DNA from 4 places in the Pantoea sp. X-Soil-TKNS-1211 genome. Region 1 is predicted to be linked to each of the others. Evidence: predicted binding sites of a transcription regulator. Region 1 holds the regulator's gene; each other region holds the start of a gene.
What was found. Region 1 encodes PurR, which represses purine synthesis genes. Its sites were predicted from a motif close to CANGCAAACGTTTGCNTG; they were not measured.

Region 1 (3,562 bases):
TACCAGTGGGGCGGCACCTCACCACATACCGGTTTCGATTGCAGTGGTTTGGTGTGGTATGCGTACAAGGACCTGGTCAAATACAAATTCCCACGCACCGCGAACGAAATGTACCACCTGCGTGATGCGGCACCGATTAAGCGTGACATGCTGGAGAAAGGGGATTTAGTGTTCTTCCGCATTAATCATCGTGGTACTGCCGATCATGTTGGCGTTTATCTTGGCAACGGCAAATTTATTCAGTCGCCACGAACCGGTAAAGATATTCAAATCAGTGCGTTGGGTGAGGATTACTGGTTGAAACACTATGTCGGCGCACGCCGTATGATGACGCCCAAGACCATCCGCTAGAGCAACCCGATCGAAAGAAGAAGCCGGACACTGATTTTCAGGTCCGGCTTTTTTATTAATGAAGGATCGCGGTGAAGCTGAATACGATAATCATTAGCAGCGCGCCCACGGTGGTAAACAGCGCCAGTTTCAGGTCTGTACTCATCACAACTCCTTAGTCACATTAATTGAAGGGTTATCGTGATTTTCTCACACCCCCCGGCAAAAATCTCGTGTTATCCGCGCCAGCTTGCTAGAATCGCCGCCTTTCGTTGCGCAACAGTTTTTGCGCACGCTGTGTTTGCGGCAAGTTAAAGTGTTATTGACTGAGTGTTAACGTCTTTTTCTTCGCCATTTGCCCCGAAAATCGGGGCGCAAAACCATTAGCAGACGCAAACGTTTAACAATATACTTATCAGTTAGTTGCGATAAGCCCGGGAGTACCATTTTCATGGCAACAATTAAAGATGTGGCGAAACGCGCCGGTGTCTCTACCACCACGGTTTCGCATGTCATCAACAAGACGCGTTTCGTCGCGGAAGAGACGCGTAACGCCGTATGGGAAGCGATCAAAGAGCTGCATTACTCGCCCAGCGCCGTGGCGCGCAGCCTGAAAGTTAACCACACCAAAACTCTGGGGCTGCTGGCCACCTCCAGTGAAGCCCCCTATTTCGCCGAAATTATCGAGGCAGTGGAAAACCATTGTTTCGATCGTGGTTACACGCTGATCCTTGGCAATGCGCATAACGATCTGCAAAAACAGCGCGCGTATCTGTCAATGATGGCGCAGAAGCGCGTCGATGGCCTGCTGGTCATGTGTTCTGAATACCCTGATGACCTGCTGACCATGCTGGAAGAAAATCGCAACATCCCGATGGTGGTGATGGACTGGGGTGCATCGCGTGGCGACTTTACTGATACGGTGCAGGATAACGCCTTCCAGGGCGGTTATCTTGCCGGTCGTTACCTGATAGAGCGTGGCCATCGTGACATCGGTGCTATTCCTGGACAAATGGAGCGCAACACCGGCGGTGGCCGTCATGCAGGATTCATGCAGGCGCTGAACGAAGCAGGCATCACTGCGCGCCCCGAGTGGATTGTGCAGGGTGATTTCGAACCGGAGTCAGGTTATCAGGCGATGCAGCAGATCCTCAATCAGAAACAACGCCCAACTGCGGTGTTCTGTGGCGGCGATATCATGGCTATGGGCGCGATTTGTGCCGCAGATGAAATGGGCCTGCGTGTGCCACAGGATATTTCGGTGATCGGTTATGACAACGTGCGCAACGCCCGCTATTTCACTCCCGCGTTAACCACCGTGCATCAACCCAAAGCCCAGTTGGGGGAAAAAGCGCTGGAAATGCTGCTGGATCGCATTACCAGCAAGCGTGAAGAACCGCAGACCATTGAGGTTCAGCCGACGCTGATTGAACGTCGTTCCGTCGCGGATGGCCCCTTCCGCGACTACCGCCGCTAAGCCTCCGTTTCGCTCAGCCATTCCTGGTTGAGCGTTTCGGCATCGCCAAGATAGGTCAACAACCAGCTCAATGCCGGTGAGTTGCGTTGTTCTGACCAGCTGACACAACAAGGGCTATCCGGGAACGGCGTGGGTAACGCTAACTCAGTTAGGGCACCGCTATCCAGCAACGGTCGGGCTAAATGGCCCGGCACCATGCCAACGCATAATCCAGCCAGCAAGCAGTCGAGGCCAGTTTCCCATTCCGGCACCACCAGTCGGCGCTGATTATCCAATGTCCAGGTCATACGTCGCGGCAGCGCCCGTGAGGTGTCTTCCAGCACCAGAGAAGGCCAGGCTCTCAGGGTCTCTTCGTCCAACAAGGTACTTTTCGCCAGTGGATGATCGGGACTGACCACACAGCGCCAGTTAAGTGCCCCCATGTCCTGAAAAGCGAAACGACCGCCAACCGGGATCGCCTGGGTGGCGCCAATTGCCACATCGACCCGCCCATCGGCCAGCGCATCCCAGACGCCGTTGAACACTTCATAGCTGATTATCAACTCCATATCGGGAAAGTGGCGATAGAAATCCTTGACCAATTGACGAGTACGCTGCGGTTTCACAATACAATCCACCGCAATACTGAGCTGACCACGCCAGCCATTCGCCAATTGTTGGCACTGCCGCCGCGTGGCCAGCATTTTTTTGATAACACTTCGCCCCTCACGTACAAAATGTTCTCCTGCCGCCGTTAACACCACTTCCCGATGCTGACGTTCGAACAACGGCACAGCCAACCAGGTTTCGAGCTGGCGCACCGTATAGCTGATGGCAGAAGGCACCCGGTGTAACTCCTGCGCCGCCGCACTGAAACTACCGGTTCGAGCCACAGCATCCACCACCTCAAGAGCGTATTCAGACCACATGTTTTTGCCTGCAAATTTTTTGATAGCACTGCGCAAATATTAACGTTTCACAAAGCCCCTCGCACGCTTTTACACTCCCCCGCGTTTACCTGTCTAAAGAGAATTACCATGTTGTCATCAAAAGGATTTCTGCCTTATCTTGCTTTACTCAGCATGCTGGGCTTTCTGGCTACGGATATGTACCTGCCGGCATTCGGTGCCATGCAGCAGGATTTTGCCACCACACCCGGCACGATCAGTGCCAGTCTCAGCCTGTTCCTTGGCGGGTTTGCCTGCGCGCAGGTGTTCTGGGGACCGCTGTCTGACCGATTCGGTCGTAAGCCGATTCTGCTGGCAGGATTAGTGATTTTTGCCCTCGGCTGCCTGGGGATGTTGTGGGCGACTGACGTCCGCCTGATGCTGGCGCTGCGCTTTGTACAGGCTGTGGGTGTCTGTGCGGCTGCCGTGAGCTGGCAGGCATTGGTGGTGGATCGTTATCCGCAGAGCCAGGCTAACAAAGTTTTTGCCACCATTATGCCGCTGGTTGCCTTGTCACCGGCGCTCGCCCCATTACTGGGTGCCTGGCTGATGGGACATTTTCACTGGCGAAGCATCTTCCTGCTGCTGACGCTAATCACCCTGGTGTTGCTGATCGGTACTCTGTGCCTCGCCAATCCCAGGCGTACTCAAACCACCCGAGCGCCTCAGCCAGGCTGGCTGACGCTGCTGGCATCACGTTCCTATAGCGGTAATGTATTGATTTATTCAGCCTGTTCCGCCAGTTTTTTCGCCTGGCTGACCGGTTCACCCTTCATCCTCGCGGATGTAGGTTTGTCACCGGCGGATATTGGTCTGAGCTACGTGCCGC
Region 2 (3,562 bases), 320 kb from region 1:
AACAAAATCTGCCTCTTTGCCGGGGTTAAAGTTGCCAATGGCATGGTCGAGGTCGAGCGCATGCGCTCCCCCCAGCGTGGCATGGTAAAAGGCTTCGCAGGCGCTGAGTTTATAGCGCTGAAGCTGGCCGACTTTGTAGGCTTCGCCAAGGGTCTGCAACAGGTTAAAGGTTGTGCCGGCACCGACGTCGGTGCCGATGCCCATGCGTACGCCCTGCTGCCAGCAGCGTTTGATGTTGAACAATCCACTGCCGAGAAACAGATTGGAGGTTGGGCAAAAGGCGATCGACGAATCGGTATCGTGCAGGCACTGCCATTCATGATCATCCAGATGCAGACAGTGAGCGAAGACGCTGCGTTTGCCGGTGAGTTGATGCTGGTGATACACGTCGAGATAACCGTCATGCTCCGGGAACAGTTCTTTAACCCAGGCGATTTCCTGCGGATTTTCACTCAGATGGGTATGCAGCCAGGTATCGGGAAACTCGGCGCGCAGCTGACGGACTTTCTCCAGCAACTGGGGCGACGAGGTCGGAGCAAAGCGAGGCGTCAGCGCGTAGCTCAGACGGCCACGGTTGTGCCAGCGCTCGATCAGGGTGCGGGTTTGCAGGTAACTGGCCTGCGGCGTTTCGGTCAGATAAGCCGGAGCATTACGATCCATCATCACCTTACCGGCAATCAGACGCATATTGAGCTGCTCCGCAGCGCTAAACAGCGCTTCCACCGATTGCGGATGCACCGTGCCAAATACCAGCGCGGTGGTGGTGCCATTCGCCAGCAGCTGATGCAGGAAAAAGGCTGACATCTGCGCCGCATGATCGGGACAGTGATACTGGCTTTCGACCGGGAAAGTGTATTGGTTCAGCCACTCCAGCAGCTGCTCGCCAAAAGCCCCTATCATCTCGGTTTGCGGATAGTGGATATGGGTATCGATAAAACCCGGCACGATCAGCTTGCCACGCAGGTCAGTCAGCGTGGCGGGGTCAATACGCGACTGCGCGCTTTCCCAGGGTTCTAAGCTGACGACTTTGCCGTCGTGTAGCGTAAGTACGCCGTCTTCGAGGTAGCGTGCCTGGTCAGCAATGGTGTCGGGTTGATGTGCTACGCCAGTAAAATCAAAAAAACTGGCGCGCAGCGTGGTTTCGGATGCGAAAGGCATAAAAGGGTTCCTTGCTTTCTCATTGTTATGGCAGGTGATGGCCTTTTATGGGTTTTGCAAACTGCGTGCCAACACAAATAACTCTATTTTGTCTTTATATTCAATTAATTAGAGTGATATAAGCTATTTTTATGGCAGGTTGCGCAAGCAACCGAGTGCGCAAACGGTTGCTCAGTTCCGCAATCGGTTGCGATTTAACAACTGTCGGTGAGGCGGATGTTTAGTGGTCTTTGCGGTGCGTTCAGCTGTGCCAGATTGGTGCAATGATGCGCTGAAATCGTGCAGGTAAAATTCAGCAACGGCTTTTGATGGGCAGAGAACCGGGGTTAGTGCTAAGGTGTGGCGTGGAACCTGAAATCGTTTAAGGAACAGTGAGATGATTATTTTTGTTACCGGTGCGACGGCCGGTTTTGGTCAAAGTATCACCCGCCGCTTCATTGCCACAGGTCATAAAGTGATCGCCAGCGGACGCCGCGTTGAGCGTTTGCAGGAATTGAAAGACGAACTGGGCGACAATCTCTATACCGTACAACTGGATGTGCGTAACCGTGCGGCCATTGAAGAGGCGATTGCCGCCCTGCCTGCCGAATGGCGCAATATCGATGTGTTGGTTAACAATGCCGGTCTGGCGCTCGGTATTGAACCCGCGCACAAAGCCAATATCGAAGATTGGGAAAATATGATCGACACCAACAACAAAGGTTTGGTGTATATGACGCGCGCCCTGCTGCCCGCCATGGTGGAGCGCAATGTTGGGCATATCATTAATATTGGTTCGATTGCCGGTAGCTGGCCGTATGCCGGTGGCAACGTTTATGGTGCGACCAAAGCCTTTGTGCGCCAGTTCAGCCTGAATCTACGTACCGATTTGCATGGCACCGCGCTGCGTGTGACCGATATTGAACCGGGTCTGGTCGGCGGCACGGAGTTTTCCAATGTGCGTTTCAAAGGTGATGACGGCAAAGCCGATAAGGTTTATGAAGGCACCACCGCACTGACCGCCGAAGATGTTACCGAAGCGGTGTACTGGGTGGCGACGTTACCGAAACACGTCAACATCAATACACTGGAAATGATGCCGGTGACGCAAACCCTCGCAGGTTTGAAGGTGCATAAGGACTAAAACCCGACACCATCCCTGTAGCGGCGCGATTTATCGCGCGTTTTTGACCTTCCGCGGGCAAGGCGCGATAAATCGCGCCGCTACGGTTTTTTAACATCAGGTCCGTCCCCATCCTGCAACAATAATCAGCATACCGCTCAGCGCAATCAAGCCCCCCGCCCAGTCCCACGGACTGAGTTTTACCCCATCCACCACCCGCAACCAGATCAGCGCCGTCAACACATAAACGCCACCGTAGGCCGCATAAACGCGACCACTGGCCGCCGGATGCAGGGTCAGCAACCAGACAAACAACATCAGGCTGGCCGCAGCAGGCAGCAACAGCCAAGCCGTCGCGCCCTTCTTCAGCCATAACCAGGGTAGGAAGCAGCCAACAATTTCCGCCATCGCAGTTAAAAAAAACAACAACGCCGTTTTCACCAGCATAAAAAGTCTCTCAAAAGTCTCAACAAATGCCTCACCGCTGGTGAGTAAAGAAGCAGCGATGATATACTAGCGAGTATTGTTGTTACAGCCACTCTCAAGGCTGTGCTGGTGTTAACTGAAGGAAAAGATGATGAAAAAATTGTTTCCCGCACTGCTTGCTGCGGCACTGACCTCCAGCGTACTGCTGACTGCCCCGCTGGCCTCCGCGCAAACCAATCGTCTGATCATCGAAGATGGCAGCAGCGCTGCCAGCAATGAGGCGGCACGTCAAAGCAAGGAGCAATGGAATGACACCCGCAACCTGCGTAACAAAGTGAATACCCGCGTCGAGAAAGAATTCGATAAAACCGATAAAGCCTTTGATACCCGTGACTCCTGTGAAAAAAGCTATAACGTCAATGCCTACTGGGAACCCAACACCCTGCGCTGCCTTGACCGTCGCACCGGCCGCGTCGTCGCGCCATAAGTCGCTGACGCTGCTATAGTCATCAAGGGAGTTCTAACCAAAGGAGTGTGAGATGAAAAAGCGTGTTGCCGTGGTATTGCTGTCCTTGCTGGCGTTGCCGATGCTGGCGCAAGCTTCCTGTGAAAGCGTCAAAGCGGAGATCAGCAAGAAACTGGTCAGTAACGGACTGGCTGAATCGGATTTTACGCTGGATATCGTACCCAACGATCAGGCCGACCAGGCGGGTGGTCAGGTGGTTGGGCATTGTGAGAACGACACCCAGAAAATTGTCTACAAGAAGCTGAGCCGCGACGCAGAAGGCAATGTGCCGAATGATGCGGGCAGCTCACACGATACACCACAGTAAACGATCGTAGCGGCGCAATCAAAGGCGCGCGATAAATCGCGCC
Region 3 (3,562 bases), 1.2 Mb from region 1:
ACGAGGCGTTACGCATGATTTGATATTCTTTGTCGGTCAGAGTCTGCGCCGGAGCCACGGTGATGGAGTCACCGGTGTGGATACCCATCGCATCGAAGTTTTCGATGGAGCAGACGATGATGCAGTTGTCGTTTTTATCACGCACCACTTCCATCTCGTACTCTTTCCAGCCAATCAGCGACTCGTCAATCAGCAGCTCATTGGTCGGCGACAGGTCCAGACCACGTTCGCAAATCTCTTCAAACTCTTCGCGGTTATACGCGATACCGCCACCGGTGCCACCCATAGTAAAAGAAGGGCGAATGATGCACGGGAAGCCGACGTCTTCAGCGACGGCCAGCGCTTCTTCCATGGTGTGCGCAATACCGGAACGTGCGGTATCCAGGCCAATGCTTTTCATCGCTACGTCGAAACGACGGCGGTCTTCAGCTTTATCAATCGCATCAGCAGTCGCACCGATCATGGTCACGCCGAATTCTTCCAGCACGCCCTGACGTTCCAGTTCCAACGCACAGTTCAGCGCTGTCTGGCCACCCATAGTTGGCAGAACCGCATCCGGGCGCTCTTTTTCGATGATTTTACGCACCACTTCCCAGTGGATAGGCTCGATATAGGTCGCATCGGCCATTTCCGGGTCGGTCATGATGGTTGCCGGGTTGGAGTTCACCAGGATGACGCGGTAACCCTCTTCACGCAGCGCTTTACACGCCTGTGCGCCGGAGTAGTCAAATTCACATGCCTGGCCGATAACGATCGGGCCTGCGCCAAGGATCAGGATGGATTTTATGTCTGTACGTTTTGGCATCGTTAGCTCCTGATTACTTCGCGTTAGAACGGTGGGCTTCAATCAGTTCGATAAAGTGATCGAACAGCGGCGCCGCATCGTGCGGGCCTGGGCTGGCTTCCGGGTGTCCCTGGAAGCTGAAAGCCGGTTTATCGGTACGGTGAATACCCTGTACGGTCTGGTCGAACAGCGACACATGCGTCACACGCAAATTGGCCGGTAAGTTGCTGTCATCAACCGCGAAGCCATGGTTCTGCGCAGTGATCATCACGGTGTTATTGTCGAGATCTTTCACCGGGTGGTTGCCGCCATGATGGCCCAGCTTCATTTTGATGGTCTTCGCACCGCTTGCCAGCGCCAGCAGCTGATGGCCGAGGCAGATACCGAATACCGGGATATCGGTATTGAGGAAAGACTGAATCGCGCTGATGGCGTAATCGCATGGCTCCGGGTCACCAGGGCCGTTGGAGAGGAAGATCCCGTCCGGGTTCAGCTTCAGCACGTCTTCCGCTGAGGTTTGCGCCGGTACTACCGTCAGACGGCAGCCGCGATCCACCAGCATACGCAGGATATTGCGCTTGGCGCCAAAATCGTAGGCCACCACGTGGAAGGGCAATTCTTCTGCTGACTTCTGCTCCGGCAGGTCACCTGCCAGTGTCCAGCTACCCTGCTGCCATGGATAAGTTTCTGCTGTCGTCACTTCTTTTGCCAGGTCCATACCTTTCAGGCCAGGGAAGGCTTGTGCCTTCTGCAACGCCAGCGCAGCATCCGGGTTATCACCCGCGATGATACAGCCGTTCTGTGCCCCTTTCTCACGCAACAGACGTGTCAGCTTGCGCGTATCGATATCGGCAATGGCGACGATGTTGTTGCGCTGCAAATAAGCTGACAGGCTCTCTTCACTACGGAAGTTGCTGGTAATCAGCGGCAGGTCGCGAATAACAAGGCCTTGAGCATGAATTTGACTGGACTCTGCGTCGGCGGCATTAACGCCAACATTGCCGATATGGGGATAAGTGAGGGTGACGATTTGGCGGGAATAGGAGGGATCAGTGAGGATTTCTTGATAACCGGTCATTGACGTATTGAAAACGACCTCCCCCACTGCCGATCCCGTTGCCCCGATGGCCCGACCGTGGAATTGGGTTCCGTCTTCCAGAACCAAGAGCGCTGACTTAATCAAAACATCCTCCAGGGAATAAACAGTCACAATATTTGCATATTAATTCAAAATACAGTCCTGAATCAATGCAAAAACCGCCTGACTGGTCGATTTTTGGCAAATTGCGCGCATTCTAATGATCGACCCGCACATTGTCTACCCTGAGACGTTATTTTTTTGTTTTTTTCGGGCAACTGAATGTTAAAAGCAGCAGAAAGGGATAAAAGAGCGAGATAACTCGGAAAAATAAACGGTTGCGAGGCGGAAATAATCTGAAATGCGTGCTACCGGGACGATATTTTTGACCAAATGGTCAAAATTGATGATTTAAAGGATAAAAAAACACACACAAAACATAAAAACACGAGACTTATTGATAAAAATAAACGTAATGGCTATTTATCATATAAAATAAAGGGCAATAATAATATTGCCCTATTCAATCAATATCTTACCGATTGAAATAACCACATCACGATGGTTCACAACACTCACAACATCGATAAATCCAGCACATCACGCATATCATAAAGGCCAGATTTCTTGTCTTTAAGCCAGTAAGCGGCTTTCACGGCACCATTTGCAAAGGTCATGCGGCTGGAAGCCTTATGGGTAATCTCTACGCGTTCCCCAATATCAGCAAACATCGCGGTATGTTCGCCGACGATATCCCCCGCACGCACGGTGGCAAAACCGATGGTTTGCGCTTTGCGCTCTCCGGTATGACCTTCACGCGTGTAGACCGCGTGCTCATCCAGTTTCCAGTCCATCGCCTCAGCGATGGCTTCACCCATCGCCAGTGCCGTACCTGATGGTGCATCAACTTTGTGACGGTGGTGCGCTTCCACGATTTCAATATCGGCATACTCGCCCATCACTTTTGCGGCTTGTTTCAGCAGCTCCAGCACCAGGTTCACACCAACGCTGAAGTTGGCGGCGAACACGATGCCAATCTCTTCTGCCGCAGCACGAATCGCCGCTTTGCCCGCTTCATCAAAACCGGTGGTGCCAATCACCATCGCTTTTTGGTGCTGGCGGCAAAAAGCCAGATATTCCAGCGAACCTTCCGGACGGGTGAAGTCGATCAACACGTCGAAATCATTGACCACCTGTTGCAAATCAGCGGTGATGATAACCCCGGTCTTGCCAATACCCGCCAGTTCACCAGCGTCGCTGCCGATCAGTGACGAACCGGTGCGAGCCAGCGCAGCGCCTAATACGACGCCTTCCGCCTGTTGCGCGGCCTGAATCAAATTGCGTCCCATGCGACCCGGCGCACCAACAATAGCAATGCGGATTTCACTCATATTTATTCATTCCTGATACAAATCTATGCATGCAAAGCGCAAACAGGTTAACGGTCAGATAACAGTCACGCCACAATAAAAAAGGGATAATAAGAATTTTATGCCAGCCGCGTCAGATTATCAGTAAAAGCAATCTCACCAGGTGGAAATAGGATCTGCGTAGCAGCGCGATTTATCGCGCATCTTTTGAAAACCCGAAAAAAAGGCGCGATAAATCGCGCCGTTACAGAATGTGTGGTGATTCTCTTACTGAACGTTGCGAACGTCGACGCGCAACTCTTTCGGCACTTCAAACACAATGTTTTCTTC
Region 4 (3,562 bases), 760 kb from region 1:
GCGGTCAGACCGGTACGGCCACCAGCACTGACGCCCGCTGCCGATTCGACGTAACTGGTGGTGGTTGAAGTACCCAGCAGCGAACCAAACAGCGCAGCCGCACTGTCAGCGATCAGCGCACGGCCCATTTTCGGCACGTTGCCCTGCTCATCCGCCAGACCGGCACGCTTGGTCACACCCAGCAGCGTACCGGTGTTGTCGAACACATCAACAAACAGGAACGCAAAGATCACACTGACCAGGCCCACGTTAAAGGCACCGGCGATATCCAGTTGCATGAAGGTCGGCGCGATGGACGGCGGTGCAGAGAACACGCCGCCAAACGGTGTCAGGCCAATGCCCATCGACAGGAAGGTGACGATCAGGATGCCGATCAGCACCGCACCGGTCACGCGACGCGCTTCCAGCACCACGATGATGACAAAACCCAGCAACGCCAGCAGCGGACCCGGTTTGGTCAGATCGCCCAGGCCCACCAGGGTCGCCGGGTTATCCACCACGATACCCGCGCCTTCCAGCGCAATCAGCGCCAGGAACAGGCCGATACCGGCAGCAATCCCGGCGCGCAACGGCAGCGGAATACTGGCGATAATCCATTCACGGATTTTGAACACCGACAGCGCAAAGAAGATACAGGCTGACAGGAATACCGCACCCAGCGCGATTTGCCAGGTGTAGCCCATGTGCAGTACGACGGTGTAAGTAAAGAAGGCGTTGAGGCCCATACCCGGTGCCAGTGCAATCGGGTAGTTAGCAATCAGCCCCATCAGCACGCAGCCGATCGCCGCCGCCAGACAGGTCGCGACGAAAACCGCGCCTTTATCCATACCGGTCGCACCCAGAATGCTCGGGTTAACAAACAGGATATAGGCCATGGCCAGGAAGGTGGTTATGCCCGCGATAACTTCGGTGCGGACCGTTGTGTTGTGCGCTTTTAGCTTGAATAGTTTTTCTAACATCATCATCTCTCGTGATGGGGAGGCGTCACTGACGTGCGTTCTCTTGCCAATGGGGTGTGCATGCGCGTTATTGTTGCGGGAAAAGGCAGACGGCTGCATGCTCGGCCATCAATACGCCTTGTTAATAAACTCCTTTCCCCCTGTCCTCATAGCAATTGCTATGCCATAACAGGACGCAATCGTTTACCTTCACGACTGTATCTTAGATTAAGACAATTCTGAACCAGAACGAGGCGCGATTATGGTGCATTGCACCATGTCCGCGCAATCGTTTTCCCACACGTCAATCGCGCCGCGAAAAAAGATTGCGGTAACGCACGCTTTCAAACTCTGTCAGGCGATGCGGCTCACGTTTCTGTTGCCTGAATCAGCAGGCAAAAGTGGTCGGTATACACTCTCGTTAACCCTTCCATAACAAAAGAGGCCCGTAATGAAGCCCGCAATTCTGGTCGTGGATGACGATCGTGCCGTATGTGAACTGCTGCATGATGTATTGAGTGAACATGTTTTTACCGTATTCAGCTGCCATCAGGGAAAAGATGCGCTGATGTTGCTGGATAAACACCCGGAAATCTCGCTGGTGATGCTGGATATGATGCTGCCGGATACCAATGGCTTGCTGGTACTACAGCAAATGCAACGCCAACGGCCTGAACTGCTGGTGATCATGCTGACTGGCATGGGATCGGAAGCGGATATGGTGGTCGGGCTGGAGATGGGGGCCGACGATTATATCGCCAAGCCGTTTAATCCTCGTGTGGTGGTCGCCCGAGCGCGTGCGGCATTACGCCGTTGTGGTCGCCTGGTGCCCCCCACCAGCATCCAGGATGAGGGCTGGCAGTTTAACGGCTGGCGGTTGGATGAAACCCGTTGCCAGTTGTTTAATCCCCAGCGTGAGACGGTGATGTTAACCCAGGGAGAATATGCATTGCTGCGCGCGTTGGTGTGCCACGCACGCAAAGTGCTGACGCGTGACCAGTTGCTGGAGCTGACCCACAGCGAAACCCTGGATGTGTTCGACCGTACCATTGATGTGTTGATCATGCGGTTAAGGCGTAAAATTGAGATGAACCCGCATCAGCCGAGCCTGATCCGCACCATCCGTGGTTTGGGTTATGTTTTCTCTGCGGATGTGATGCGTCCGGCCTCTGCCGTGCATGCCACACAAATTGCCTGATCCATCCAGCGCTGCATCTCGGTCAATGGGCGAGTGCCGTCCAGCGCATTGGCAGCGTGCAGATTAAAACAGGCACAGGTATGCGCCAGCTTCAGGGTCTCGGTCATTGACCAGCCCTGATGACTGGCGTACAACACGCCAGCACAGAAGGCATCCCCGGCCCCGACGCTGCCGACAATTTCGTCGGGCGTCAGCTGCCATGCGGGTTGCCAGCGCCCCTTACCGTTGACTTCCTGGCCCCACGCCCCTTCCGGCGCATGGATCACCACCCGCTGCCGCACGCCTTGCTGCGCCAGCCAGGTTGCCGCCGCGGCAAAGGCGTCTGGCGGTGCGATGCCTGTTGCGGTACGCAGGCTGACGCCGGTCAGTGCTTGCGCCTCCAGCTCGTTAATCACCAGATAGTCGAGCCAACGTAATGCCGGTGCCACCAGCGCCTGATACTCCCCGGCGCGCGACACCAGATCCAGCGAAGTGAGATAGCCACGCTGCTGCATCTGTGCCAGCAGATGAGCGCCGCGCGTCCCCCAGCGCTCATCCGGCAAATCGAGGCAATCCAACAGCAACAAATAACCGAGATGGAAGATACGATGGGTGGTATTGATGGCGGCAAAATGCGGCAGATCGAGCTGCGCATTGGCCCCGCGCGCATGAAAGAAGGTGCGCTGACCATCAGGCGTGGTCATCACCTGAGTCATGGCGGTGTTCACGCTACGGGTACGCTGCACAAAGTGACGGTCAACCTGATATTGATCCAGCAACTGCACAATATAGTCACCGTCACTGTCTTCGCCGATCATCCCCACCCCAGCCAACGGCAGGTCGATTTGCATCCTTGCCAGGGTGAACAACACGTTAAGCGCCGCCCCGCCGCTGCATTTTTCGCTGTGGTGGATCTCCGCCAGCCAACCTTGCTCCGGCCAGTGGCTGATGCGCTGCACATGATCCACCAGCATACTACCGGCCGCTAAGATGCCGCTGCGTTCCGCCATCTCAGGCCCTCCCGGCGCTGCCAAATACCCGCATCTGCTGCGCCACCACGTTGCTGATATCACGCTCCACTGCCATCAATAGTTCAGCAAAGGCGTCATAACGCGCCTCACGCTGGGCAATCTGACTCTCGATGGCTCCGAGTGCCGCCTGTGACATGCCGGTATAGAAGTTGATCTTGTGGATACCGAGGCTGATGGCATGGCGGAAATCAGCGTCGCTGATACCGGAGCCGCCATGCAGTACCAGCGGCACCTGCGCAGCATCGCGGATCGCCGCCAGTCGGTCGAAATCGAGTTTCGGCTCACCTTTGTACTTACCGTGTGCGTTACCGATCGCCACGGCCAGACAATCAATGCCGGTGCTGCGCACAAACTCGGCCGCCAGCTGCGGATCGGTGAACTTGTCGCTGTCGGCTTCACCGAACAGCGCACCACCT

Region 2: the regulator PurR is predicted to act here: its motif matches at 1,335-1,352, upstream of guaD (guanine deaminase).
Region 3: the regulator PurR is predicted to act here: its motif matches at 2,190-2,207, upstream of carA (glutamine-hydrolyzing carbamoyl-phosphate synthase small subunit).
Region 4: the regulator PurR is predicted to act here: its motif matches at 1,132-1,149, upstream of AC6I8W_RS13010 (NCS2 family permease).

The regions. Positions count from the first base shown of each region.
Region 1 is NZ_AP035953.1:1,964,408-1,967,969, reverse strand. It holds gene AC6I8W_RS09455 (C40 family peptidase) at 1-351, shown strand, start outside; gene cydH (cytochrome bd-I oxidase subunit CydH) at 407-496, opposite strand; gene purR (HTH-type transcriptional repressor PurR) at 782-1,807, shown strand; gene punR (DNA-binding transcriptional activator PunR) at 1,804-2,715, opposite strand; gene punC (purine nucleoside transporter PunC) at 2,824-3,562, shown strand, end outside.
Region 2 is NZ_AP035953.1:2,283,965-2,287,526, forward strand. It holds gene guaD (guanine deaminase) at 1-1,158, opposite strand, end outside; gene ydfG (bifunctional NADP-dependent 3-hydroxy acid dehydrogenase/3-hydroxypropionate dehydrogenase YdfG) at 1,535-2,281, shown strand; gene AC6I8W_RS10925 (YnfA family protein) at 2,378-2,707, opposite strand; gene AC6I8W_RS10930 (DUF1283 family protein) at 2,838-3,173, shown strand; gene AC6I8W_RS10935 (DUF1161 domain-containing protein) at 3,226-3,519, shown strand.
Region 3 is NZ_AP035953.1:747,965-751,526, reverse strand. It holds gene carB (carbamoyl-phosphate synthase large subunit) at 1-805, opposite strand, end outside; gene carA (glutamine-hydrolyzing carbamoyl-phosphate synthase small subunit) at 819-1,967, opposite strand; gene dapB (4-hydroxy-tetrahydrodipicolinate reductase) at 2,438-3,253, opposite strand; gene ispH (4-hydroxy-3-methylbut-2-enyl diphosphate reductase) at 3,500-3,562, opposite strand, start outside.
Region 4 is NZ_AP035953.1:2,721,901-2,725,462, forward strand. It holds gene AC6I8W_RS13010 (NCS2 family permease) at 1-962, opposite strand, end outside; gene AC6I8W_RS13015 (response regulator) at 1,390-2,136, shown strand; gene AC6I8W_RS13020 (carbohydrate kinase family protein) at 2,073-3,125, opposite strand; gene AC6I8W_RS13025 (ketose 1,6-bisphosphate aldolase) at 3,127-3,562, opposite strand, start outside.